Regions from separate parts of the Streptomyces sp. NBC_01260 genome, predicted to be linked through region 1. Evidence: riboswitches for the same ligand, from Rfam matches in the RefSeq annotation. Region 1 holds a riboswitch; the other holds the start of a gene.
The links. Region 1 has a riboswitch for glycine ahead of gcvP (aminomethyl-transferring glycine dehydrogenase). Riboswitches for the same ligand answer to the same signal wherever they lie in the genome.
Positions count from the first base shown of each region.

Region 2: it holds a riboswitch for glycine, as region 1 does, so the genes downstream of both, gcvT (glycine cleavage system aminomethyltransferase GcvT) here and gcvP (aminomethyl-transferring glycine dehydrogenase) in region 1, are expected to answer to the same signal.

Region 1 is NZ_CP108464.1:7,352,818-7,357,226, forward strand. Features, by position in the region: gene OG322_RS32830 (MerR family transcriptional regulator) at 1-66, shown strand, start outside; gene OG322_RS32835 (DNA polymerase IV) at 160-1,626, shown strand; gene OG322_RS32840 (PRC-barrel domain-containing protein) at 1,551-1,919, opposite strand; glycine riboswitch at 2,034-2,130, shown strand; gene gcvP (aminomethyl-transferring glycine dehydrogenase) at 2,325-4,409, shown strand, end outside.
Region 2 is NZ_CP108464.1:2,206,398-2,210,806, forward strand. Features, by position in the region: gene OG322_RS09600 (enhanced serine sensitivity protein SseB C-terminal domain-containing protein) at 1-345, opposite strand, end outside; gene OG322_RS09605 (enhanced serine sensitivity protein SseB) at 513-1,283, opposite strand; gene OG322_RS09610 (AAA family ATPase) at 1,361-2,050, opposite strand; glycine riboswitch at 2,206-2,299, shown strand; gene gcvT (glycine cleavage system aminomethyltransferase GcvT) at 2,441-3,556, shown strand; gene gcvH (glycine cleavage system protein GcvH) at 3,658-4,035, shown strand; gene glyA (serine hydroxymethyltransferase) at 4,055-4,409, shown strand, end outside.

The DNA of each region.
Region 1 (4,409 bases):
GGCGAGACGCTGGTCGGGAACAACCCCGCCGACGAGCTCGCCCGACGGCGCAACCGGGCCGGCTGAGCGGGTGCGAGGCCGGCCGGGCCCGGGGTTCCCCGGGCCCGAGGGCGGTTGCCGCCCGGCGATTGTCAGTGCCGTAGGGCAGCATCGGTTGATGTGAGAGCCGCGCCGACCATCCTGCATCTGGACATGGATGCCTTCTACGCCTCTGCGGAGCAGGCGGCGAAGCCGAGTCTGCGTGGCAAGCCGGTCGTGGTGGGCGGGCTGGGGCCCCGCGGGGTCGTCGCCACCGCCTCGTACGAGGCCCGGCGTTTCGGGGTCCACTCGGCGATGCCGATGGCGCAGGCCCGACGGCTGGCGCCGAACGCCGCCTACCTGGTGCCGCGCTTCTCCCTGTACCGGTCCGTGAGCGACCAGGTCATGGAGCTGCTGGGCCGGCTGTCGCCGCTGGTGGAGCCACTGAGCCTGGACGAGGCCTTCGTCGACCTGGAGGCAGGCGGCACCGCGGACGACACGGCCTCCGCGCTGGCGATCGGTGAGCAGCTGCGCGAGGCGATCGAGGCGGTCACCGGACTCAGCGGCTCCGTCGGCCTCGCGGGCTCCAAGATGCTGGCCAAGATCGCCTCGGAGGAGGCGAAGCCCGACGGGATCCTGCTGATAGCACCGGGCACCGAGCGGGATCTGCTCGCACCCATGCCGGTCCGCACGCTGCCCGGCGTCGGGCCGGCCACCGCGGACCATCTGCGCCGCGCCGGGATGACCACGGTGAACGACCTGGCCGAGGCGGGCGAGGCGGAGCTCGTACGGCTGCTGGGCAAGGCGCACGGCGGCTCACTGCACCGGATGGCGTCCGGCCGGGACGACCGGCCGGTCGTCGCCGAGCGCGACGCGAAATCGGTCTCGGTCGAGGACACCTTCGACACGGACCTGCACGACCGTGTCCGGGTCAGGAGCGAGGTGGAGCGGCTCGCCGACCGGTGCGTCCAGCGGCTGCGGGCGGCGGAGCGCTCGGGCAGGACCGTGGTGCTGAAGGTGCGGCGGTACGACTTCTCGACCCTGACCCGCTCCGAGACGCTGCGCGGGCCCACCGACGACCCCACGGTGGTCCGGGAGGCCGCGGCGCGACTCCTGGAGTCCGTGGACACCACCGGGGGAGTGCGGCTGCTGGGCGTGGGCGTCACCGGGCTCGCGGACTACACCCAGGAGGACCTGTTCGCGCAGGCGGCCGACGAGCGCACCGCGGCCGGGCTCGCCGCCGCCGGGCTGGCCGACCGTGCGGAGGCCGGAGCGGACGCCGGTACGGACGACGGTCGGCCGGAGCCGGGCCCGGAGAGCGCCGAGCAGCTCGCCGCCCGGCGCTGGCCGGCCGGACACGACGTACGGCACGACACCCATGGCCACGGCTGGGTGCAGGGCAGCGGCGTCGGCCGGGTGACAGTGCGCTTCGAGGAGCCGGAATCGGCGCCCGGCCGGGTGCGTACGTTCCGTATCGACGATCCGGCACTCCGGCCGGCCGATCCGCTGCCGCTCGTGCGGGACCCGGTCGACTACTCGTCCTGGCCGGCCAGCCTGCCGAAGTCCCGGTCCGGGCCGGTCTCCTCGGGCGGGGAGTCCAGACCGTAGTGCCGGTAGAGCTGGAGCTCCTGTTCCGGCGAGAGATGCCGGCCGACCCCGAAGTCGGGCGCGTCCTTGATCAGCGCACGGTCGAAGGGGATGCGCAGCGTGTCCTCGACGAATTCGCTGGGTTCCAGCGGGACGAAGGCGTCCCGGCTGAACAGTCCGGTGCGTACGGCCGCCCACTCCGGCACGCCGGTCGCGTCGTCGAGGTACACCTCGTCCACGGTTCCGATCTTGGTACCCTCGCGGTCGAATGCCTTGCGGCCGATCAGGCTGCGCGGATCGATATCGGTCTGCACGGTCCCTCCCACTGGTCGCGGCTACCCCACAGGAACCACAGAAGTGCAGATCCGTGGGGTTGGCCACTCGAGAATTCAGCCGGGAACCCCGCTGGTAGGCTGGGAGACGGCTGCTTACCCCGTGCGGGAGAGTCCTCCGGAGCGAATCCGGAGGCGCCGAAGGAGCAAATCCTCCCCGGAATCTCTCAGGCCCCCGTACCGCACGGACGAGGTCACTCTGGAAAGCAGGGCGGGTTCCGCACGGCCGTGTGCCGAGGTGGATCCCTCCCTCACCGACGGTGAAAGCCGGTGCGCGCAGTGGGCACCGGTGAAGCTCTCAGGTTGAGATGACAGAGGGGGAGGCCGTTCGGGCACCCCGCGCCGTGGTGCCCCTCGTAGGTCGTGACAGACCAGGAGGCCTCCACCATGACCCCCCGTCGCACTTCGCTCTCCCAGCTGGAACAGGGAATCCCGTTCGAGCAGCGTCATATCGGTCCTGACGCCGCGGCGCAGGCGAAGATGCTCGCCCAGGTCGGTTACGGCTCGCTCGACGAGCTCACCGCGGCCGCGGTGCCCGATGTCATCCGGAGCGCCGAGGCGCTCCAGCTGCCGACGGCCCGTACCGAGGCCGAGGTGCTGGCCGAGCTGCGTGCGCTCGCCGACCGCAACCAGGTGCTGGCCCCGATGATCGGGCTCGGCTACTACGGCACGTTCACCCCGCCGGTGATCCTGCGCAACGTGATGGAGAACCCCGCCTGGTACACGGCCTACACGCCGTACCAGCCGGAGATCTCCCAGGGCCGCCTCGAAGCCCTCCTGAACTTCCAGACGATGGTCGCCGACCTGACCGGGCTGCCCACCTCCGGTGCCTCGCTGCTCGACGAGGGCACCGCCGCCGCTGAGGCGATGGCGCTGGCACGGCGCGTCGGCAAGGTCAAGAACGGCGTCTTCCTGGTCGACGAGGACGCCCTCCCGCAGACCGTCGCCGTGATCCGGACCCGCGCCGAACCGACCGGTGTCGAGGTCGTCGTCGCCGACCTCACCGACGGCATCCCGGCCCAGATCGCCGAGCGCGGCGTCTTCGGTGTGCTGCTGCAGTACCCGGGCGCCTCCGGAGCCGTGCGCGACCTCAGGCCCGTCATCGAGCAGGCCCACGAGCTCGGCGCGATCGTCACCGTGGCCGCCGACCTGCTGGCGCTCACCCTGCTCACCTCGCCCGGCGAGCTGGGCGCGGACATCGCGGTGGGCACCACACAGCGCTTCGGTGTGCCGATGGGCTTCGGCGGACCGCACGCCGGCTTCATGGCCGTGCGCGAGAAGTTCGCCCGCAGCCTGCCGGGCCGCCTGGTCGGCGTGTCCGTGGACGCGGACGGCAACAAGGCCTACCGGCTGGCCCTCCAGACCCGCGAGCAGCACATCCGCCGCGAGAAGGCCACCAGCAACATCTGCACCGCTCAGGTGCTGCTCGCCGTGATGGCCGGCATGTACGCCGTCTACCACGGTCCGGACGGGCTGCGGACGATCGCGCGGCGCACCCACCGCTACGCCGCGATCCTCGCCGAGGGCCTGCGCGCCGCCGGCGCCGACGTCGTGACCGGCTCCCACTTCGACACGCTCACCGTCCGGGTCCCCGGCCGGGCCGCGGAGGTCGTCGCCGACGCCCGCGAGCGCGGCGTGAACCTGCGGCTCGTCGACGCCGACCTCGTCTCGCTCGCCTGCGACGAGACCACCACCCGTACGGAGATCGCGTCCGTGTGGGGGGCCTTCGGCGTGAGCGGTGACATCGAGGCACTGGACGCCACGACCGCCGACGCGCTGCCCGAGCAGCTGCTGCGGACGGACGCCGTACTGACCCACCCGGTCTTCCACCAGCACCGTTCCGAGACCGCGATGCTGCGCTACCTGCGCCGGCTCGCCGACCGCGACTACGCGCTGGACCGCGGCATGATCCCGCTCGGCTCCTGCACCATGAAGCTGAACGCGACCGCCGAGATGGAGTCGATCACCTGGCCCGAGTTCGGCGCGCTGCACCCCTTCGCACCGGCCGAGCAGGCCCAGGGCTTCCTGACGCTCATCCGCGAGCTGGAGGAGCGTCTCGCCGAGGTCACCGGCTACGACGCGGTCTCCATCCAGCCGAACGCCGGCTCGCAGGGCGAGTTCGCGGGGCTGCTGGCCGTCCGGGCGTACCACCGTGCCAACGGCGACGAGGGGCGGACCGTCTGCCTGATCCCGTCCTCCGCGCACGGCACCAACGCAGCCAGTGCCGTGATGGCCGGTATGAAGGTCGTCGTGGTGAAGACCGCCGACGACGGTGAGGTCGACATCCAGGACCTCCGCGCCAAGATCGAGCAGTACCGCGACGAGCTCGCCGTGCTCATGATCACCTACCCGTCGACGCACGGTGTCTTCGAGGAGCACGTCGCCGACATCTGCGCCGAGGTGCACGACGCGGGCGGTCAGGTGTACGTCGACGGCGCCAACCTCAACGCGCTGGTCGGTCTCGCCAAGCCG
Region 2 (4,409 bases), 5.1 Mb from region 1:
GCCCCAGCGGTCGGGGAACAGTGCGCGGGCGATGTCGCGGCCGCCCACCACCTCATGGGCCCGGTTCCAGCCGCTGGCGGAGAGCTCCTGGGCGGAGGTGACACAGGGGGCGTAGCCGAGGCCGTCGACCTCCATGTTGCCGTACTGGGCGTCGGGCGAACCGGCCCGGCCGTTCCAGAGCAGCATCCAGATCCGGTCACCCGCCAGGGCCTGGAGCAGAGCCTCGTACGCGTCGTAGCGCCCGGGTGTCACTTGGCGCAGCATGTGCTCGACCGTTCCCCGAGCTCTCGGCTCCGCTCGAGCAGGGGAGACCCCATCGGCCGCCCCCATGCCTGACGCACTCACCCTGGGTCCCGCCCCTCTTCGATCCACTGTGTCGGCCTGCCGCTCCCGGGGCACTCGGGTACGGCACGGTGCCGAGGCACCAGCCATCAAACCAGCTTAGGTGCCGGTCCTGACACCGACTTGACGCCATGGGCTGCCGCCGTCACCTCGCGGTACAGCGGGCCGCGCTACTCGGCGGCGCGCTGGTAGAACGGCCGGATCCTCGCGCGCATCCAGTCGGCGACCGGGTCCTGCGCCACGTCGAGCAGCACCAGATTGACCGGCCACTGCACCTCGACGCGGCCGAGCGCGCGGCCGAGGGCGTCCATGGGGGCGTTGCGCCCGGCGCCGTCCCAGGTCGAGAACTCGACGCCGACGAAGAGCACGGGGTCGCCGCCCTCGATGCTGGCCAGGACCCTGCGGGCGCTGAGCACGACGCCGCTCTCCTCGAACTCGCCGGCCGCGGCGGAGAGGAAGTCGACGGGCTCCTCCTTCCAGTCCGGCTCGTAGAGCCGGACCCGGCCGCCGCTGGACGGTCCGTCGAGCACGGTGCGTCCGGCCCGGCAGAGTTCGGCCACGGCGGGCGGCGGGAGCGGCATCCCGACGGCGCCGCCCGGGTTCACCGCGATCCCGAGCTGCGGGGGCAGTCCGCGGGCGAACTCGACAGCGGGCGCCACGGTGAAGGACATATGGGTGCCGACGCAGGCGATGAACTGCTGCTCGGAGCTGAACACGGGAACGTAGGGTGCGCCGTCGATCTCCAGTGTCGGCAGGTCCAGGTCGGTGGCGTCCGGCCCACCGCCGTTGGGCAGGGGCACCCAGAGGTGGCTGCGGCCGAGCACCTCCACGAGCCGGCCGCCCGCTTCCGGGCTGCCGAGCGAGGCGCCCAGTACCTCTTCGAGCTCGTTGGCCGGCCATCCGCCCTGCGGAGTGGTGTGACCCTGTGCCGGAATGTCCACTGCTTCCCTCTCTCGCCCCGTGCCGTGCAGCATGAGGTTAGCGCCGCGCACCGGGTGTCCAGGCATCGGGCAGTGGGCTACCCGTCCTCGCTCTGTGCCTCCGCGAAGGTGATCCGGGTCAGCAGCGTCGCCGCCTCGCGGTCCAGCAGCACCGCCGAGACGCAGCCGAGCGGCAGGGTGCCCGTCTCGGTGTCCCGCAGCAGCCTCCGCAGGGCCCTGCGGTGCCGGGCGAACGCGTACCCGGAGACGCCGCGCCCGCGTTCGAGCTGGCCCGCCCGCGCGGTCTGCGGGGTGACGTCGAGCAGGACGAGGTGCAGGATGCGGCCGCGCCGCCGGGCGTCGCGCGCCAGCCAGCCGCGCACCCAGGCCTGGGTGCCGCAGTCGTGGACGACGACGGAGGCGCCGGAGCGCAGCACCTGCCACAGCCCCCAGTAGTGGGCGACGCGGACGAGCGGGCGGTAGAGGGCGTAGGGGACTAAGCGGGGCAGCAGGCCGGCCCAGCGGTCCCTGGTGTCCTGGGAGTCGATGACGCGGGCGGACACGGCCCGTCTGATCAGGGTCGATTTGCCGCTGCCCGGCAGTCCGGAGACCACCACGACATCGCCCGCCGCGAAGTGCAGGCCGCGCGGGCTGCGCCCGGCCCGGTCCCGCAGATCCCGTACGACGGGTCCGCGCGGGCCCCGCGCCCCCCGGGCCGGCGCACCCGGCTGTGCGGGCAGCGCGCCGTGCGCGGCTCCCGCGGTCGTCGCGTACCGCTGCAACGTCATCGCCATCCCCCTGTCGGCAGACCCACACCTGCAAGAAGTGTAAAGAAAAGGTAATGCGGCACAAGCTTGCGACCCGCCGGATCCAGTGGGGTACCGGCGCCCCACGGCCCGGCGATGCGTGCGATGATGACCCGGCCAACTGCATAAAGGCCGCTTGAATCCGCGCGGGAGAGTTCCGGCCACTGGGCCGGGCGCCGAAGGAGCAAGATCCTCCCTTGAATCTCTCAGGCCCCGTACCGCGTGGATGAGGCAGATCTGAAAAGCGAGTCGCCCAGCGGCTCCACCCAAGGTGCAAGCCGAACCCCTGCGGGGTCTCTCGGCGAACCTCTCAGGTTCCGATGACAGATGGGGAGGGATCGTCCTCGTCGTCATGCCCTGGGAGCCATATCAATGAGCACCGCCCCGCGCCTCACAGCCCTCGATGCCCTGCACCGTTCGCTGGGCGCCACGATGACCGACTTCGCGGGCTGGGACATGCCCCTGCGGTACGCCAGTGAGCGCGACGAGCACGTCGCCGTGCGCACGAGGGCCGGCCTCTTCGACCTCTCCCACATGGGCGAGATCACCGTCACCGGCCCGGCGGCCGTGGACCTGCTGAACTTCGCGCTGGTCGGCAACATCGGCACCGTCTCCGTGGGCCGGGCCCGCTACACGATGATCTGCGCCGAGGACGGCGGCATCCTGGACGACCTGATCGTGTACCGGCTGGCGGACACCGAGTACATGGTGGTCGCCAACGCGGGCAACGCCCAGATCGTGCTGGACGCGCTGACCGCCCGCGCCGAGGGCTTCGACGCCGAGGTCCGCGACGACCGCGACGCGTACGCGCTGCTGGCCGTCCAGGGCCCCGAGTCCCCCGCCATCCTGGCCGCCGTCACCGACGCCGACCTGGACGGGCTGAAGTACTACGCCGGGCTGCCCGGCACCGTCGCCGGGGTCCCCGCGCTGATCGCCCGTACCGGCTACACCGGCGAGGACGGCTTCGAGCTGTTCGTCGCCCCCGGGCACGCCGAGCAGCTGTGGCGGGCGCTGACCGAGGCGGGCGCCTCCCGCGGCCTGATCCCCTGCGGGCTCTCCTGCCGCGACACGCTGCGCCTGGAGGCGGGCATGCCGCTGTACGGGCACGAGCTGACCACCGGGCTGACCCCGTTCGACGCCGGGCTCGGCCGGGTCGTGAAGTTCGAGAAGGAGGGGGACTTCGTCGGCCGCAAGGCGCTGGAGGCCGCCGCCGAGCGCGCCGAGACCGCCCCGCCCCGCAAGCTCGTCGGCCTGGTCGCCGAGGGCCGCCGGGTGCCGCGGGCGGGCTTCCCCGTCACCGCCGCCGGCCAGGTCGTCGGCGAGGTCACCTCGGGCGCCCCGTCGCCCACCCTCGGCAAGCCGATCGCCATGGCGTACGTCGACGCCGCGCACGCCACGCCCGGCACCGAGGGCGTCGCGGTGGACATCCGGGGCAGCCACGAGCCGTACGAGGTCGTGGCGCTGCCGTTCTACAAGCGCGAGAAGTAGGCCGTGGGCGCGGCAGCGCTCCGCGCACGTGACGCAGTCCTGTCTCACACCGTAAGACCATCGTTCATCAGCACTCCCCCGCGTACAGGAGAATTCAGGTCATGAGCAACCCCCAGCAGCTGCGGTACAGCAAGGAGCACGAGTGGCTGTCGGCCGTCGAGGACGGTGTGGCCACGATCGGCATCACGGAGTACGCGGCCAACGCGCTCGGTGACGTCGTCTACGCCCAGCTTCCCGAGGTCGGCGACACGGTGACCGCGGGCGAGACCTGCGGTGAGCTGGAGTCGACCAAGTCCGTCAGCGACCTGTACTCGCCGGTGACCGGTGAGATCACGGCCGCGAACCAGGACGTCGTGGACGACCCCTCGCTGGTGAACTCCGCACCGTTCGAAGGCGGCTGGCTGTTCAAGGTACGTGTCGCGGAGGAGCCGGCCGATCTGCTCTCCGCCGACGAGTACACCGCGTTCTCCGGCAACTGAGACCCCAAGGGACCACCTGATGTCGCTTCTCAACTCCTCCCTCCACGAGCTGGACCCGGACGTCGCCGCCGCGGTCGACGCCGAGCTCCACCGTCAGCAGTCCACCCTCGAAATGATCGCCTCGGAGAACTTCGCTCCGGTCGCGGTCATGGAGGCCCAGGGCTCCGTCCTGACCAACAAGTACGCCGAGGGCTACCCCGGCCGCCGCTACTACGGCGGCTGCGAGCACGTCGATGTGATCGAGCAGATCGCCATCGACCGCGTCAAGGCGCTCTTCGGAGCCGAGGCCGCGAACGTGCAGCCGCACTCCGGCGCGCAGGCCAACGCCGCCGCGATGTTCGCGCTGCTGAAGCCGGGCGACACGATCATGGGCC